One region of the Neobacillus sp. plas4 genome, then DNA from elsewhere that is predicted to be linked to it. Evidence: riboswitches for the same ligand, from Rfam matches in the RefSeq annotation. Region 1 holds a riboswitch; the other holds the start of a gene.
The links. Region 1 has a riboswitch for S-adenosylmethionine ahead of AC2TFD_RS24980 (methionine ABC transporter ATP-binding protein). Riboswitches for the same ligand answer to the same signal wherever they lie in the genome.
Positions count from the first base shown of each region.

Region 2: linked by a shared signal. The riboswitch ahead of metK (methionine adenosyltransferase) and the one ahead of AC2TFD_RS24980 (methionine ABC transporter ATP-binding protein) in region 1 are both predicted to bind S-adenosylmethionine.

Region 1 covers NZ_CM170152.1:4,927,501-4,931,937, forward strand. Annotated here, with positions in the region: gene AC2TFD_RS24970 (MetQ/NlpA family ABC transporter substrate-binding protein) at 1-93, opposite strand, end outside; gene AC2TFD_RS24975 (methionine ABC transporter permease) at 110-775, opposite strand; gene AC2TFD_RS24980 (methionine ABC transporter ATP-binding protein) at 768-1,793, opposite strand; SAM riboswitch class I at 1,960-2,066, opposite strand; gene AC2TFD_RS24985 (O-acetylhomoserine aminocarboxypropyltransferase/cysteine synthase family protein) at 2,190-3,506, opposite strand; SAM riboswitch class I at 3,577-3,679, opposite strand; gene AC2TFD_RS24990 (hypothetical protein) at 3,756-4,109, opposite strand; gene AC2TFD_RS24995 (thioredoxin family protein) at 4,226-4,437, opposite strand, start outside.
Region 2 covers NZ_CM170152.1:4,789,010-4,793,446, forward strand. Annotated here, with positions in the region: gene asnB (asparagine synthase (glutamine-hydrolyzing)) at 1-987, opposite strand, end outside; gene metK (methionine adenosyltransferase) at 1,187-2,386, opposite strand; SAM riboswitch class I at 2,587-2,727, opposite strand; gene pckA (phosphoenolpyruvate carboxykinase (ATP)) at 2,947-4,437, shown strand, end outside.

The DNA of each region.
Region 1 (4,437 bases):
TTCTTTTTCTGCAGATTCGTTCTTTGCACCGCCACATGCTGTTATTGTGATGGCTATAATTGCCAATAAAATAAAACTAACTATTTTTTTCATCCTCTAACTCCTCCAGTTATCGTTTATCTGTTTTCTTTGTAAAATAATCTCCAACAAATTGGATGATAAATACCAAAATTAATATTGCAATCGTTGCAACTAATGTAACAATGGGTCTATTGCGTTGAAAACCTTCGAGATAAGCAAAATGACCAAGACCACCGGCTCCAATGACCCCAGCCATTGCAGTAAAGCCGACTAGTGAAATCGCGGTGACAGTAATCCCTGAAATTAATGCCGGTAAAGATTCCGGTATTAAGACCTTAAATATGAGATGACCATGTGTCGCCCCCATTGATTGTGACGCTTCAATTACCCCTTTATCGATTTCCCTAAGGGCAATCTCCACCATCCGTGCATAAAACGGAGCTGCACCAATAATTAGCGCCGGCAAAGCCGCATTTGCACCGAGAATAGTCCCAAGCAATAATTTTGTAAATGGAATTAATAAAACGATTAAGATAATAAACGGGATTGATCTGAAAATATTAACAAATGCTGCAATAATAACATTAACAGTCCGATTAGCCCATATATTCCCTTTATCTGTTAAAAACAGCAGCAGTCCAAAGAGTAAACCAAAAATAAATGTAGCTAACACTGAAACAGATGTCATATAAATGGTTTCACGTGTTGCCAATAGTAGTTTCTCCCACTGAACCATTTCCATAAAGTTATCCATTACTGATCACCTCCACGCCGACTTGCTGTGAGTGAATATAATCAATGGCTTTCTCTATTTCGGTAATTTCCCCATCTAAATGAATAAATAGGGTTCCATATGACCCGTTTTGAGTGTGTGAAATTTTCCCTTGAAGAATATTAACAATCACATCAAAATCACGAATGATGTTTGTGATTAAAGGCTGTTCTGTTGCTTCCCCGACGAACGAGAGCTGAACCACTTTTCCATGTGGATAAAGTTCAAGTAGATGATCAACGGTTTCTTTCGTTTCTTCAGGTTCCGTAACCTGTTCGACAAATCGCTTCGTAATTTTCTCTTTAGGGTTTTTAAACACCTCTAAAACCTGACCAAGTTCCACAATTCTACCGCTTTCCATAACAGCTACCCTGTGACAGATTTTACGAATGACGTGCATCTCATGGGTGATTAAAACAATGGTTAATCCAAGTCTATTATTAATATCCACTAACAACTCCAAAATAGAATCGGTAGTTTGCGGGTCCAACGCCGATGTCGCTTCATCACAAAGTAGTACTTTGGGATTATTCGCAAGTGCCCTGGCAATGCCGACACGCTGTTTTTGACCCCCGCTTAGCTGAGATGGATAAGCATTTTCTCTTCCTTCAAGGCCCACTAATTGAATGAGTTCATTTACTCGTTTTTGTCTTTCAGGACCTTTTACCCCAGCAATTTCTAAAGGAAAAGCAATATTCTCGCTAACGGTCCTAGACCAAAGTAAATTAAAATGCTGAAAGATCATACTTATTTCTTGGCGTGCCTTTCGAAGCTCACGGCCGCTGATTTTTGATATAACACGTCCAGCTACGGTAACAGATCCCTGTGTCGGCAGCTCCAGTCCATTAAGCATTCGAATTAAGGTACTTTTACCTGCACCACTATATCCGATTACGCCAAATATTTCTCCTTCTTTTATTTCTAAGGTAACATCATCAACTGCTTTTAGCTGACCATGTTTCGAAGGGAAAATTTTAGCTACATCTTTTATAGAAATCATTCCATCACCTACTTTTTATCCAATAAAATATTTTGCAGTTCGTTAATCCCATTACCGCGTACTTCTTAGTTATAGAGTTTGACTGTATTCATAAAAACATTCTTATATTGAAAAATTAAAAAGCCTTTCTGCAGCGGGCAGAAAGGCATCGTAAATAAAAACCTTTCTCCCATCTCCCAAAGCCTACGCTTTGTGTGAATTGGCACCATTTCAATTAATATTGACGGTTGCCGGGCTTCATCGGGCACATCCCTCCACCTCTCTTGATAAGAGCTATAGCATTCTATATTCAATTAATACGTTTATGGATTAAAGTAACTATTTTTGTACAAAAGTAATCTTAGCATGGATAAAAAGTAGTGTCAACTAAATTTTCGACAAATTTCGAATTATATATTATGCTTTTGTTCTAAGTGAGGATACACCTGTTGCAGCTTCAATAGCAGACTCCAGATCCTCAATTAAATCCTCCACATTTTCGATACCGATAGATAGACGAATTAAATCCTCAGAAACCCCAGCCGCTTTAAGACCTTCTGCATCCAGCTGTTGATGAGTTGTGCTTGCCGGATGAATAATTAGACTTTTCGCATCTCCAACATTCGCTACATGGGCAAATAGTGTGATGGAATCAATTAATTTTGCTCCAGCTTCTCTTCCACCTTTAATACCGAATACAATCATTGATCCTGCGCCCTTTGGAAGATACTTGCTTGCCAATTCATGATCTGGATGAGATTGGTGTCCTGGATAAGATACCCATTCTACAGCAGGATGGTTGACTAAATACTCAACAACTTCCTTCGTATTTGCAATATGTTCCTTCATTCTTACATGAAGGGTTTCAAGTCCCAAGGTGAATTGAAATGCATTTTGCGGGCTTAATGCAGGACCTAGGTCACGTAATAGCTGTACTCGTGCTTTAATGATGTAAGCGACAGCACCAAGTGCTTCTGCATATACAAGGTCATGATAGCTTGAGTCAGGAGTAGTAAAACCAGGGAACCTAGATGAATTCCAGTCAAACTTTCCTCCGTCGACAATAATCCCGCCTGTTGTTGTTCCATTACCTAAAAGCCATTTCGTTGCCGAATGAACAACAATATCTGCACCATATTCGATCGGTCTGCACAGGTAAGGCGTAGCGAATGTGTTATCGATAATCAAAGGAACCCCTGCCTCATGGGCAATATCTGCTACTTTTTCGATATCAAGAATTCTTAAAGACGGATTACCGATCGTCTCTGCAAACACAGCTTTTGTTTTATCTGTGATAGCCGCACGGAAATTTTCTGGATCTGCTGGATCTACAAATTTTACGTTAATTCCATACTTCGGAAGAGTAACTGCGAATAAGTTGTAAGTTCCACCATATAAATTAGAAGCTGATACGATTTCATCTCCTGCTTCAGCAATATTTAAGATGGCCAGCGTAATGGCCGCCATTCCACTTGCTACTGCAAGAGCTCCTACTCCACCTTCCAATAACGCAACCCTTTCCTCGAAAACAGTTGTTGTTGGGTTATGGATTCGAGTATATATGTATCCAGGCTCTTTCAACGCAAATAGATTCGCAGCATGCTCGGTATTTTTAAATTGATACGCATTATTTTGATAGATTGGAACTGCGCGTGCTCCTGTTGTTGGATCTGGTGACAATCCGCCATGTACACTCAAGGTTTCGAAACGATAGTTTTTTTGATTTTCTGACATAGCCTAAACACTCCTCAATATTTATATAGTAACAAACAAAGAATCCCCTCTTTAAGAAGAGGGGATTCTCTTCTTATCTACCAGAGCGACGTACTCTGCTGGAATTGGCACCGTGTTGTTTAACCGGTTGCCGGGCATCATAGGGCCAGTCCCTCCGCCTCTCTGGATAAGAATCTATTAAATTGCAAAAAATTATTTGAATATTATAAACAAATATTACCCCAAATCAATACATACCGTCAATAGTTTTTAAGAAATAGACAATTGAACCTTTGGTTTGGTTAAGTAAAAAATAGATTCGATGAGGAGAACTATACGAAATGGAGCATTAACAACGAGCTGTCCATTTCTAATGAGATTTCTTAATGTTTCCTTCCCCTGAAGCAGATAAAAAATGGACTCCTTCTGACCACTAATGGTAGGTGTTATGAGCTTCTCACCATTGTCAACAAAGACAGAAACCTCTCCACGATGAAAAATCAAAAATATCTCATGATCTTCGCAAACTAGCTTTATTTTTAGACCATCCAAGTGTTCAATAAGTTTAAGAACATGGCCACGTTCCTTTATAGCCGAAAGGAATAACTCTATCATTTCGTTCATTTGTCATCACTCCGATTTACTTTCCATTCATTATTAAATTCAAGTAAACCAGCTAAAAATCCTTTGGTATTCTATCGACAAATAATCACAAAAAAACAGATGCGCTAACATCTGTTTTAGTAAAAGTATTGTTTTATTTTTTCATATATAAAAGGTACAGAGTGAAAGGCATAAATTATCTCAACCAATTCTCCATCCTTAATAAATAGCAAGCAGGGAACACTTTCAATTTCAAACTTTTCTGCTAGCTCGGGGTAATAATTCAAATTCATTTTTCCTATATTCACATCAACCATTTTTTCAATAACTTGGAGCATTCTCGATGCTA
Region 2 (4,437 bases), 140 kb from region 1:
AATTTTCGGGAGTTCATTCATATATTCTTGTGGTGTTATCACATAGCTGATGTTTTCTACCCCAAGCTTATCTGCCGTTTCTTTCGCTACATCGATTTCACTGAATCCCTGATGCTCGAAACCAACAGAAAACGTCTTAATCGCTGGGTGAAATTGTTTGGCAATCGATGCAATGATCGAAGAATCAATTCCGCCAGAAAGAAACGACCCTACTGGCACATCACTTCTCATGTGCATTTTTACAGAATCAATTAACACATCTTGTATTTCTTTGATAAAATCTGATTCTGATTTTTGTACAGGGTTAAAATGTGCTTTCCAATACCTTTTAATTTCCATTGGAGAGCCAATCTTTTTCGTATAATAATGTCCTGGTTCTAACTTGTGAATGCCCTTAGACATCGTGCTAGGTTCCGGGACAAATTGATACGTTAGATAGTGCTGCAGGGAGTCATAGTCCAAGACATCATTTTCGAGAGCTAAAAGAATACTCTTTTTCTCTGAAGCAAAGAAAGTCCTCTCTCCATCAACGAAATAAAAGTACGGTTTAATTCCGAATGGGTCCCTGGCACCAAATAAAGTTTGTTCTTGTTTATCCCAAATCGTAAAGGCAAACATTCCCCGTAGTTTTTCTACGGCTTTTTCTTTCAAATGGCTGTAAAGCGCAATAATAACCTCTGTATCAGAGTGTGTCGCGAACTCTAAGCCTTCTTTGAGTAATTCTTCACGAAGTTCTACATAGTTATAAATCTCACCATTAAAAATGATCCAATAACGCTCATTTTCATATGTTAATGGCTGATGACCGCATTCAATATCAATAATACTTAAGCGGCGAAAACCAAATTGAACATGATCATCATAGAAGAAACCATCATCATCGGGTCCACGATGGGTTATTATATCGTTCATATTTTTGAATAGTTGTTTTTGATCATCACGATAGTTTTGTTCCTTGTCGTGTACACAACCAATAAAACCACACATTATGTACCTCACCTACTCCAATCTAAATAGCTAACTAAAAATATACCTTCTTATCCTACCACTATTTTTTCAAAAATGGCAGTGTGAAAGGTAGGAAAATTCCGGCATTCTATCAGTTTTCACTAAATTTCTTTGACTTAAACTTTGACGTTAAACGTACAAAAGGAGTTACATATAACATGCAACTCCCATACTTTTTCTAACTATTAGCTTGTTGACGTAAAGTGTCAGCTTTATCCGTACGCTCCCAGGGAAGATCCACATCTGTACGGCCAAAATGGCCATAAGCAGCTGTTTGTTTGTAGATGGGGCGACGAAGGTCTAACATTTTAATGATTCCTGCTGGGCGAAGGTCAAAGTTTTTATCAACAAGATTCACTAACACGTCTTCGCTCACAGTTCCAGTACCAAAAGTATCGATAGAAATGGAAACTGGTCTTGCAACCCCAATTGCATAAGCAAGTTGAACTTCAACCTTATCCGCAAGTCCTGCTGCTACAATATTCTTAGCAACATAACGCGCCGCGTATGCTGCAGAACGGTCAACTTTAGTTGGATCTTTACCAGAGAATGCACCGCCGCCATGACGCGCATAACCGCCGTAAGTATCTACAATAATTTTCCGTCCTGTTAAGCCGGCATCTCCTTGAGGACCGCCAATAACGAATCGCCCAGTTGGGTTAATGAAATACTTCGTATTGTCATCAATTAATTCTTTTGGAACCACTGGATTAATAACATATTCCTTCAAGTTTCGCTGGATTTGCTCTAAGGTGACTTCAGGATTATGCTGAGTTGAAATGACAATCGTATCAATTCGAACAGGTTTATCGTTTTCATCATATTCAACCGTTACTTGTGTTTTACCGTCCGGACGAAGGTAATCAAGTACAGAATCCTTACGTACCTCTGTTAGTTTGCGTGCAAGCTTGTGTGCCAGAGAAATAGGAAGAGGCATAAGCTCCTTTGTTTCATTACAAGCAAATCCGAACATTAATCCCTGGTCCCCTGCACCAATAGCCTCAATTTGTTCATCAGACATTAGACCTTCACGTGCTTCAAGTGCCTGGTCAACTCCCATGGCGATATCAGGACTTTGCTCACCAATGGAGGTTAGAACGGCACATGTTTCGGAGTCAAAGCCATATTTAGCACGATCATACCCAATACCTTTAACCGTTTCACGAACAATTTTTGGAATATCAACGTAAGTAGAGGTAGTGATTTCACCTGCAACTAAGACTAATCCAGTTGTTACAGAAGTTTCACAAGCAACTCGGGCATTTGCGTCCTTTGCTAGAATTGCATCCAATATCGAATCAGAAATTTGATCACAGATTTTATCCGGGTGACCCTCTGTAACTGATTCAGAAGTGAACAAACGAGCGTTTCTTGACATCTGATTTCCTCCTTATTATGAGATAAATCAAGATTCTATGAAGGTGACAGGAATACTTCTAGAACCTATGACATTGATACGGTACTCATTCCCTTAGTATGAAATAAACAAAGGATTTTTATTAATAGCACTTTTAATAAAAGGTCTTATACAAAACAAAAAACCTTACCACATGAGGAAAGGTTGTCTCGGGCCTTTCACTCTTATCGTTCAAGGCGGCAGCCTTGCGTCAGATTAGCACCTTCGCACTCCGAGAATAGAATCGCCTATAACGATCATTTCTCATGAAGCAGGTTGCTGGGTTTCATAGGGCCTGTCCCTCCACCAGCTCAGGATAAGAGAGTATCCGTTCAAATTACCATCTTACTTGAACTTAACGAATAAAGTCAATGAAATATTTAGTAAAATTAGGATATAGGTACAAACTTTTACCACTCTTAAAAATCCTGTGTTTATTAGCACCTAATTTCGTCAATTAGTATAGATTATTCACTTCATTGTGTTATACTATTTACGAATATATTGAATATTAAAAACACGAAAAGGAAGGGTTCCCTGAGATGAATTCTGTTCATATCCCAAATGATTTAAGCCAATTGTTGGAAGGAAGTAATGTACACATTCAATTGTCTGTACCACAATTAGTTGAAAAAATCTTATCCAGGAATGAAGGCGTTTTAACCTCTACTGGTGCTATAAGTGTGTCTACTGGTAAATATACAGGCAGATCTCCACAGGACAAATTTATTGTCCAAGAAGAATCAATTAAAGATAAAATTGATTGGGGTCATTCAAATCAGCCGATTTCAGCGGATGTTTTCAACAGTCTCCTTCAGAAAGTTTTGGATTATCTTAAACAAAAAAATGAGTTATTTGTTTTTAAAGGATTTGCCGGTGCGGATAAAAAGACTCAGCTGCCCATTCAAATTATTAATGAATATGCCTGGCATAATTTATTTGCTCATCAATTGTTCATCCGTCCTAGTGATGAAGAATTGATGACGCACACACCAGGTTTCACAATCATTTCAGCTCCTAATTTCAAAGCTGATCCTATGATTGACGGAACCAAATCAGAAACGTTCATTATTATCTCTTTCGAACAACGTACAATAATAATTGGCGGAACAGAATATGCAGGCGAAATAAAAAAGGCGATCTTTTCGATTATGAACTACCTGTTACCTGAAAATAATATTTTCTCGATGCATTGTTCTGCAAATGTTGGTGTAGAAGGTGATGTCGCACTATTTTTCGGTCTTTCTGGTACCGGTAAAACCACTTTATCTGCAGACCCAAAACGCCGTTTAATCGGCGATGATGAGCATGGGTGGTCATCCACTGGTGTCTTTAATATTGAAGGTGGCTGTTATGCCAAAACCATTAATCTTTCCAGGGAAAAAGAACCACAAATTTTCGACGCCATCCATTTTGGCTCTGTACTTGAAAATGTTGTACTTAATCCTGTAACTAGGATAGCAGATTACGATGATTCGTCTTTGACCGAAAATACACGGGCTGCTTATCCAATTTATGCCATTGATAATGTGATTCTGCCAAGTATTGCAGGTCACCCAAATACAATTGTTTTTTTAACAGCTGATGCATTCGGTGTATTGCCGCCAATTTCTAAATTAACAAGAGAGCAAGCGTTGTATCATTTCTTGAGCGGTTATACATCCAAGCTTGCAGGAACAGAGCGTGGCGTAACCTCTCCAGAGGCAACCTTCTCAACCTGCTTTGGCGCACCATTCCTTCCATTACCTGCAACAAGATACGCTGAAATGCTTGGTGAAAAGATACTTGAGCATAATGCAACGGTCTTTCTTGTTAACACTGGCTGGACTGGAGGAGAATATGGAGTCGGCAGCCGCATGAAGCTTTCCTATACAAGGGCGATGGTTCAGGCTGCAATTGAAGGAGAACTAAACCATGTAGAAACAGTGAAGGATGATATTTTTGGCCTTCATATTCCACTCCACATTGCCGGTGTTCCGGATGAGGTACTCCAGCCAAGCAAAACATGGGCAGACCCACAAGCATATGAAGAG